Regions from separate parts of the Oryzifoliimicrobium ureilyticum genome, predicted to be linked through region 2. Evidence: predicted binding sites of a transcription regulator. Region 2 holds the regulator's gene; each other region holds the start of a gene.

Region 1 (3,268 bases), on a different contig from region 2:
TTGTAGGTCGGAATATTTTCCATCGGACCTGGGCGATACAGCGCGACGAGCGCGATGATATCTTCGATACAGTCCGGCTTCATACCGATCAGCGCCTTGCGCATGCCGGCGCTTTCCACCTGGAACACGCCGACTGTCTCGCCGCGGGACAGCATGTCGTAGGTCTTCTTATCGTCCAGCGGTATGGCGGCAAGATCAATCGCTGCGCCACGCTTTGCGGCAAAGTCCACCGCAACCTTCAAAACCGTCAATGTTTTCAGACCGAGAAAGTCGAACTTGACGAGACCGGCCTGCTCAACCCACTTCATGTTGAACTGCGTAACCGGCATATCGGAGCGCGGATCGCGATACATCGGAACCAGCTTGGAGAGCGGTCTGTCGCCAATCACGATCCCGGCTGCATGGGTGGACGCGTGGCGATAAAGACCTTCGATCTTCTGGGCGATGTTCAAAAGCCTTGCAACAACAGGCTCTTTCTCCGCCTCCTCCTTCAGTCTCGGCTCTTCCTCGATGGCCTTGGAAAGCGGTGTTGGATTTGCGGGATTGTTCGGCACCAACTTGCAGATCTTGTCGACCTGGCCATAGGGCATCTCGAGCACACGCCCGACGTCGCGCAAAGCGGCACGCGCTTGTAGCGATCCGAAGGTGATGATCTGCGCAACCTGATCGCGGCCATACTTGGCCTGCACATATCGAATCACCTCTTCGCGGCGATCCTGGCAAAAGTCGATATCAAAGTCGGGCATCGAGACACGTTCTGGGTTCAAGAAGCGCTCGAAAAGAAGAGAAAAGCGAAGCGGATCCACGTCCGTGATGGTGAGCGCATAGGCGACTAGGGAGCCTGCCCCAGAACCACGTCCTGGGCCGACAGGAATGTCATGCTGCTTGGCCCATTTGATGAAGTCCGAAACGATGAGAAAGTAGCCCGGAAACTTCATGCGTTCAATCACGCTGAGCTCGAAATCGAGGCGCTCGCGATAATCGTTATCACTGTAGCCTGGCGCCATACCAAGCTTTGCGATGCGCTCCTCAAGGCCCTCAATCGCCTGCCGGCGTAGCTCGGCAGCTTCTGCGCGCTCCGCCTCGTCGGGATCGGCGACGCCTCCAGTAAAGCGTGGCAAAATCGGTTTGCGCGTTTTCAGCACGAAGGAGCAACGGCGGGCAATCTCAACCGTATTATCGAGGGCTTCGGGAATGTCGGCGAACAGCTTCATCATCTCCGCCCTGCTTCGCAGATAATGATCGGGCGTCAGACGGAATCGTTTGTCATCCGAGACGATGGCGTTATGGGCGACCGCCATCAATGCATCATGTGCATCATAATCGTCACGTGCGGGGAAGAAGGCTTCATTGGTCGCCACCAGAGGCAAGTCATGCTCGTAGGCGAGCGCAATCATCCGCTTTTCGTGGTGACGGTCATAGGTTCCTTGGCGTTGCAGCTCTATGTAAAGACGTTCTCCAAACCTTGTCTTTAGTGCCTGCAGACGAAGAGCAGCCTCATGGGGCTTGCCGTCTTTCAAAATGGTGTCGACGGGCCCTGTCGATGCGCCGGTCAAAAGGATGAGGCCTTCGGTGCCGATTTCATCAAGCCAAGACAAACGGATGTGAGTCGCCTGCTGGCCATCGCCCCCGAGATAGGCACGGCTGATCAGATCCACCAGACGCTCGTAACCTTCTTCGGTTGACGAAAGAAGAACGATTGAGGGAAGCTTCACCAGCGCCTGTTGCGCGCCGCCTCGTCTCTCGCTTTCCAAGCCATCTTCCATGTCGATGGAAACTTGGCAGCCAACGATGGGCTGTATCCCATCGTCCATCGCCTTCTGTGAAAATTCAAGTGCTACAAACAGATTATTTGTATCGGTGATCGCAATAGCCGGCTGATTGTCGGACTTTGCTTTGGCCAGGATCTTCTTGAGCGGAAGCGCGCCTTCCAGCAGGGAATAGGCCGAATGGACACGCAGATGCACGAACCCCGGCGTTTCGCCCATGAAGTCATCCGCGCCAGCCTTGCTCGCTTCCGCCATGGTCGATCCTTTCGATGTCTCTGCACGAGGACATACACTGGGATTTCACGACGATTCTGTCCAGACTTTGCAGAGCCGGCGACCGCATGGCAGCCATGCGATCCCCTGAAAAATGCTAGAGGCTCATACAGAAAATCGAAAAACCGGCAACGAACAACATAATAGAAGCGAATGCTGCAATATCGCGTACGATCAGTGACATCGGACTCTCCTTCTTTCTATGTTCTTATTTTGTTCTATTTTTGTTCGTTCCGTCAAGCGGAAATCTGCGGTCAAGCGGAGACATAGTTAACATCGCTTGGCGTATGATCTGAATTTGCGCTAGGGATCAAGACGTCATGGCATGACGCGCTAGAGGGAGTGCTCTCTATTGATCGACGGTCCTTGCTCCGCAAGCGCAAAGCCGCATGCACTCTTCGGCCCCTTACCCAGAGAGGCGGCAAACACTCTAAGCCTATCAATGCTGAGGAGGTCTGGCTTCACGGCGCCCGGCGGACGTAAAAAGCGTCTGCTCTCTCAGAAGTCGACGACTTTTCCCTCGGAGATGGTCACGCGACGATCCATCCTTGAGGCAAGCTCGTGGTTGTGCGTCGCAATCAATGCGGCAAGTCCCGATTGGCGGACCAAGGCCTCTAGCGCATCGAAAACGTAATTCGCCGTTCCCGGGTCAAGATTGCCAGTGGGTTCGTCGGCGAGCAGCAGACGCGGCGCATTGGCGACGGCACGGGCTATCGCCACGCGCTGTTGCTCGCCGCCGGAAAGCTCGGCCGGACGGTGCGTGCCGCGATGACCGATGCGCATGTAATCGAGCAGCTGGCTTGCCCGCGTCTTAGCTTCGGCCTTTGACAGGCCGTCGATCATCTGCGGGATCATGATGTTTTCGAGTGCAGAAAACTCCGGCAGCAAATGGTGAAACTGGTAAACGAACCCGATTTCTGAGCGACGAATAGCCGTCCGCTTCTGATCTGGAAGGCCATTGCACAACTGACCGTTGATCGACACTTCCCCCGCATCTGGCTGCTCCAGCAGACCTGCAAGGTGAAGAAGCGTTGATTTTCCTGTCCCAGAGGGGGCGACCAAGGCGACCATTTCGCCTCTCGAAAGAGAAAAATCGGCGCCTTTAAGGATGGTTAGAACCGTTTCGCCTTGCCCGTAATGGCGTTCGACCCCGGTAAGCTTCAAAACGGTATTCCGCGTCATCGAGATCGTTATTCCTTATTCGTAGCGAAGTGCCTGGACGGGGT
Region 2 (3,268 bases):
TCACGCATATCGTCGCAATTTCGGGCTTGAACATGGCCCTGTCAGCCGGCATCTTCTTTGTCGGTCTGCGCTATCTTCTCAGTCTGTTTCCGAAGATCGTTCACACCTATCCGACAAAGAAAATTGCCGCCGTCGGAGCACTTCTGACGCTCTGCGCCTATTACATGATTTGCGGCTTTGCGGTATCCGCCGAACGTGCGTTCATCATGATGGCCGTCATGCTGATTGCCGTCCTTGTCGACCGGCCGTCGATCAGCCTGCGCAATGTAGCCATCTCAGCCATCATCATTCTTGTTCTTTCTCCATCGGAAGCGCTGGGACCCAGCTTTCAGATGTCCTATGCCGCTACGCTAGCGCTTGTGGCGAGTTACGCTTTATGGACCCGAAGAAGCAGCGCGCCCGGGATCACAGCGCGATTACCCTTTGCCAAGCCGCTTTCACTGATCGGCAAGTTCATCGGCGGCATTTTGTTATCATCGATGATCGACGGCTTTTCCACGGCACTCTTTGCTGCCGAGCATTTTCATCGGCTGACGGCCTATGGCCTGCCGGCCAATCTTATGGCGATGCCGATCATCAGCTTTATCGTTATGCCTTTTGGAACGGCGGCAATGATGCTCATGCCGTTCGGTCTCGACGGTTGGCTCTGGCCAATCGTCGGTTTTGGGTTGGAACTTGTTATCGAGATCGCAAAGTGGGTTTCCAGTTGGGGTGGGACCATGGACATTGGACGGATGCCATCATGGTATTTCGCAACCGCCGTCCTTGGTTTCCTGATCTTCACACTGACGAGGACCAGACTGAGATTGATAGGACCAGCTCTGATAGGACTTGCGTCTATCTACTTGATGCTGGCACCAGGAGCGCCTGTGCCGGATCTACTGATTGCCGAAGACGGAGAGCTTGTTGGGATCGTTCAAGATCATGCGATCGCGTCAAATCGCGCTGGCCCGCCCGATTTTATCTTCGCCCAATGGCAACACGCTCTTGTCTTGGAAGAGCATACTAAGCCGACCGAAGTTGAAAACCCTCTGCCATCGGTGAAGGAAGATGACCGCAACCGCCGACTGTCACGGGCTGAGGCATCGGACGTTGAAGCCAATATGCGTCAGGCGTTGGCGAACAGTTTCGAGCAAACATTCATTTGCGCCAATAAAGCATGGTGTGCCGCAAAATTAAGTAGCGGTTATAGTGTGATCACAATCAAGAGCCCGATCTATTTAGGGCCTGCATGCGACACTGCTGATATCGTCGTCCTTGCTGCACGAGTCCGTCTCACATCTTGCAGGTCTGGTTCCCTGCTCTTCACAGGACAATCTCTTCGCCGCACTGGATCCGTTGAGCTGCGGATCGACGATCTGGGCTCTCCTGTCATCACGACTGCATTTGAGGGCAAGTTGCAGCGCCCCTGGACACGCCAACGCAGCTATGACTGGAGAGCTGACCGCTACGACGATCAGCTCCCGCCCATCAATGATAACGCCGAATAAGCCCGACCAGCTTCCCCTGGATCTTGACGCGATCAGGCCCAAAAATCCGGGTCTCATAAGCGGGATTTGCTGCCTCCAGTGCGATGGAGGCCCCCTTGCGGCGGAACCGCTTCAGCGTCGCCTCTTCATCGTCGACCAGCGCCACGACAATTTCTCCTGGATTTGCCGTGGTGGCGTTGCGAATGATGACAGTATCGCCATCGAAAATTCCCGCCTCGATCATTGAATCGCCTTTGACCTCAAGCGCATAATGCTCGCCAGGGCCAACCATATCGGGAGGTACGGTAATATCGTGCGTGTTGTTCTGAATGGCGGAAATGGGTACACCGGCCGCAATACGTCCCATAACGGGCACTGAAATGCCGCCATTGCCTTCAATCTGCACCGGCTTTGGCGCGGGCGTAGGAGGCGGTTGTGTTTTTCCCAGGCTGCCTTCGATAACGCTGGGTGAGAAACCACGCCGCGGCTGTGCTGCCGGCGGAAATGTCTCAGGCAGTTTGATAACTTCTAACGCACGCGCCCGGTTCGGAAGCCGGCGAATAAAGCCGCGTTCTTCCAGAGCTGTGATCAGCCGGTGGATACCTGATTTGGAAGCTAAGTCGAGCGCATCCTTCATCTCGTCGAAAGATGGCGGTACCCCCGACTCCTTCATGCGTTCATGAATGAACAGAAGGAGCTCCTGCTGCTTGCGCGTCAACATTAAACCACCCTCAAAAATATGAAACAAATCAAGAACGAAACTAGCTGTTCATTGTGTGTTCCGCAAGCCCAAATTTATAGAGGTTGATTTTTCCAAGGCTTCGTCCGGTGAAGTTGGGCCCGATGCCGGATAGGATTACGACACGTGGATTGGCTGTCATAAAACTATCGCCTTAGTGCACGATCTCATTCGTATTTGGCATCACCTGTTGGCTGAGGTTCGAGCATGATTACTTTTCGCGATTTCCTGATAAGCTTTACAGCGGCCGCGTTGCTGTCGTCCGTCTCTTCTACGGCCTTCGCCGAATCGTCCTCGGCTGAGCCCATCCCTTACATCCGCGCGGGCAACACAAACCTGAGAGGCGATGCGTGTCATGCCACGCTGGACACCAACGCAGCGGTTTTTCTTTTATCCGGCTTTTTGGACATTTGGACGCCAAGAACGCCCTTCGTGGACGCGGGTGTTGAAGCACCCGCAAAAGACGGTTGCCCTGCTGTGAAGTCGACCGACTGGAACGGTGTGCCGTTCAGTCCCACCGACGGACAAATCCGCAATAAGGCCGTTCATGAAGCCAATATTGCATATGTCGTGAAGGCAACGCGGGAGAGAACCGCCAATGAAGCTATCGCAGCCTATCTCGATGACAGGCGCGGTAAGAACGCCAGCATTGTCGATGGCCTCGGTCCTTTGATGGAGGCATGGAAGGCTGGATCGAAGCAAACCACCAGCATCACATCGGTCGCTGCCGATGCCGATAAAGTCAAATACGAGGACAGCGGCAACGATCGGGGATTTGGTAGTAGGCAGGACACGAAGGCCAACACCCCCGCCAATCCGGATCTTGGACTCGCAGTCGATCTCATCAACGCGGTCAGCGAGAACGGTTCAACAGAGCCGGCAAAGCGCTACTTCAAATATGCTCGCCCGTTCCGCTGGAGTAACGAGGTGGTCCTCCTGCCGACTCTTGTGCCTGCGAAAAGCAGCAAGCCCGTTGAGGATGGCGGATTTCCAAGCGGCCACACGGCCGAAGCTTGGAGGGATGCACTTGCCATGGCCTATCTGGTTCCGCAACGATACC
Region 3 (3,268 bases), on a different contig from region 2:
TCCGCCTTCCACATATCGGTGTAGCCCGATTCTTCCAGAATCTGCTCCGCAAGTTCCGTATGCGGCGTTGTTTCGAGAAGCTCCTGCCATCGCCTGAAATACTGCACGACATCGAAAAGCGCCTTGCGCGCCTTTGGCTTCAACTCATCGGTATCGATGATCTGCGCGGCCGCGGCCAACATCGGGATGTTGCGAACTCGGGCGTAGTCGTGAAGCGCGCGAATAGTCGTATCGCCCAGCCCTCGCTTTGGCGTGTTGACGATACGCTCGAAGGCAAGGTCGTCGGCAGGCTGTGAGACGAGCCGGAAATAAGCCATCGCGTCACGGATTTCGAGACGCTCATAAAAGCGTGGGCCGCCGACAACGCGGTAATTGAGGCCAAGGGTCACAAATCGATCTTCGAACTCACGCATCTGGAAGGAGGCACGAACCAGAATTGCAATATCGTTCAGCTTATGCGTCTTGCACTGGAGTTGCTCGATTTCTTCGCCAATCGCACGGGCTTCTTCTTCTGAATCCCATGACGCATGCACCTGGACCTTCACGTCTTCCGGATCTGCCCGCTCGGTAAAGAGAGTTTTGCCAAGCCTGCCTTCATTGTGGGCGATGAGATGAGCGGCTGCTCCAAGGATGTGCGCGGTTGAGCGGTAATTCCGCTCCAGCCTGATGACTTTTGCGCCGGGGAAATCCTTCTCAAAACGAAGAATGTTGTCGACCTCAGCGCCGCGCCAGCCATAGATTGACTGGTCGTCATCGCCGACGCAGCAGAGATTCACCGATGCACGACCTTCGATCGGGGCTCGCTGCGCAAGAAGTCGCAGCCAGAGATACTGCGCCGAGTTCGTGTCCTGATACTCATCGACCAGAATGTAACGAAAACGCTGGTGGTACTCCTTCAGCAGATCGGGGTTCTTCCTGAAGATGGCGATCGGGTGCATCAGAAGATCGCCGAAGTCGCAGGCATTCAACGTCGCAAGCCTGGATTGATAGGCGGCGTACAGCTCTCTTCCACGGCCATTGGCAAAAGCGCGTGCGTCGCCCTCGGGAATGTCGGCAGGCGTCATTCCCTTGTTTTTCCATCCGTCGATCATGCCCGCCAATTGTTTTGCGGGCCAGCGTTTATCGTCCAGACCTTCTGCCTGGATAATCTGCTTCAAAAGCCTGATGACGTCATCGGTATCGAGAATGGTGAAGTTCGATTGCAACCCGGCCAATTCGCTGTGCCGACGAAGGAGCTTTACCCCGATTGAGTGGAAGGTACCAAGCCAGGGCATACCTTCGACAGCGCCGCCGACCAGAAGCGCAATTCGTTCTTTCATCTCGCGCGCGGCCTTGTTGGTAAACGTCACCGCCAAGATCTGCGATGGATAGGCACGCCCGCTCGCCAGAATATGAGCGATTCGGGTCGTCAGGACGCGCGTCTTGCCTGTGCCTGCGCCCGCCAGGACGAGCACTGGCCCTTCCAGGGTTTCAACGGCATCGCGCTGCTCAGGGTTCAGGCCGGTCAAATAGTCGGCGGGCCGTTCGCCGCCGCGCGCTGCCATCGCCCGTGCCGCCAAGCCGCTAGGCGCGGCTGGTTTACGCGGCGTTTCGCTGGGTTCTTCGTCGAAGAATGGTATGTCGTCGAAACCGTTTGTCATAGCCCGTAATGTAGTGATTCGGACAGGAAAGACCAGAAATTCGTTCTGCTTTCATTCCGCGTTACCGTCCAATTCGAACGAGGCCTGATGCTCTGCCTGGCGCTCTCGTCCGTGCCTTATGGTTTATGAAGATTTGCGAGGCAAGGTGAATTCTTTGTCTAAATTAGCGGATTTTTAAACATGAACGGTAATCATTCAGCTCAGCCGCCGGGGTTTTGTGTGTGTTGAAACTACGGGGGCTTCGGGTACCGATTGGGAGATCGGTTGCTGCAGATGATGTGTATCTAGTTCGTGTGCTTATCCGGAGTTCAGTATCTTGAGTATTTATCGGCGTGAGGCGGTTGACGCTGCGCTCTATGTGCTGCGTGACGTTAACCGCAACCTTCTGACAACCCAAAGACAAGTCGCGACGGGTCTGCGCGTCGAGCGCGCTTCAGACAATGGTGCTTATTGGGCGATCAGTACAAAACTTAAGACCGATCAGAAAGCACAGTCCGCCATCCAGGACGCCTTGGGCTTGGCGGGTGCCACTATGGACACGGCCTATTCCGCGGTGGCCGAAAGCACGGACCTTGTTTCCGAAATCAAGGCCAAACTTGTCGCCGCCACGGAAACAGGCGTCGACAAGACGAAAATCAATGATGAGCTTACTCAGCTCAAGGATCAGCTGCGATCGGTCGTCAGCTCGGCGACATTCAATGGAGACAACTGGGTCCAGCTCAAAGATGGGGATAACCCCGCCAAACCACGGGAAATTCCGGCCTCGTTTATCCGAATGGCGGATGGCACGGTGCGAGTCGACAAGCTGAGCTATCAGGTCGATATTTCACCGAGCGGAACGACGACGTCGAAAGACGCGCGTTACCTTGTGGATGATCGGCCCGATCAGAGCGGGCAGAACGGTGTTTTCACCTCTGTGCATTTCGCGACGGAAACTGGCGCCTCTCAAAACTACGTCCTTGTTAAAACCGCTGGAGATTCAACGGGCCAGGTCGAAATCGCGCTCACGGAGAACACCAGCCAGGACCAGGTAAAGGAAATGGTACGCGTCGTCGATGCGATGCTCAACCAGATGACAACAGTTGGATCTGCATTCGGCGCCTTGGAAAAACGAATTTCCTTGCAAAGCGATTTCTCGAAATCAATCAACGACAACTATTCCACGAGCATCAGCAGAATGATCGATGCGAATATGGAAGAAGAGGGCAGCCGCCTGAAAGCGCTACAGACGCAACAGCAATTGGCGCTTCAGTCGTTGTCCATTGCAAACGCCGCCTACGATACGGTTCGCCAACTCTTCCAGAACATCTGAGCTGTAGGCCGCCATTTTGCTGTTCGCGTTCATATTCGTTGCAGCTTGCATCGATAAAGGCAGGGAGCGAGGGATAATGTGATGGAGCATGGACTGGTCCATCTTCTTGCCTCATTCCTCGATAACTCCTCGCTTCATATTAAATTGAGGGCGCCTTTTCATGATGAAGAAACTTATCCTTGCCACTGTTGCAGTCAGTTACCTGAGCGCGTGCACCACAACCGATCCCTATACCGGGGAACAAAAGATGTCGAACACGTCGGGCGGAGCATTGCTGGGCGCTGGCGTAGGTGCGCTTGCGGGACTGGCGGTCGGC

Evidence for each region. The regulator LexA, encoded in region 2, represses DNA repair genes until DNA is damaged. The targets are predictions, from matches to a motif close to TGTTCNNNNTGTGTTCNG.
Region 1: a site for LexA is predicted at 2,246-2,263, ahead of dnaE (DNA polymerase III subunit alpha). Genes of this name have one in related genera too.
Region 3: a site for LexA is predicted at 1,682-1,699, ahead of VQ830_RS04995 (ATP-dependent helicase). Genes of this name have one in related genera too.

Annotation. Positions count from the first base shown of each region.
Region 1 covers NZ_JBBBVQ010000025.1:24,235-27,502, reverse strand. The annotation lists gene dnaE (DNA polymerase III subunit alpha) at 1-2,024, opposite strand, end outside; gene VQ830_RS24720 (ABC transporter ATP-binding protein) at 2,541-3,224, opposite strand; gene VQ830_RS24715 (lipoprotein-releasing ABC transporter permease subunit) at 3,240-3,268, opposite strand, start outside.
Region 2 covers NZ_JBBBVQ010000015.1:48,323-51,590, reverse strand. The annotation lists gene VQ830_RS19225 (ComEC/Rec2 family competence protein) at 1-1,490, shown strand, start outside; gene lexA (transcriptional repressor LexA) at 1,471-2,190, opposite strand; gene VQ830_RS19215 (acid phosphatase) at 2,416-3,268, shown strand, end outside.
Region 3 covers NZ_JBBBVQ010000002.1:406,691-409,958, reverse strand. The annotation lists gene VQ830_RS04995 (ATP-dependent helicase) at 1-1,640, opposite strand, end outside; gene VQ830_RS04990 (flagellin N-terminal helical domain-containing protein) at 1,957-2,952, shown strand; gene VQ830_RS04985 (YiaD family glycine zipper/OmpA-like lipoprotein) at 3,113-3,268, shown strand, end outside.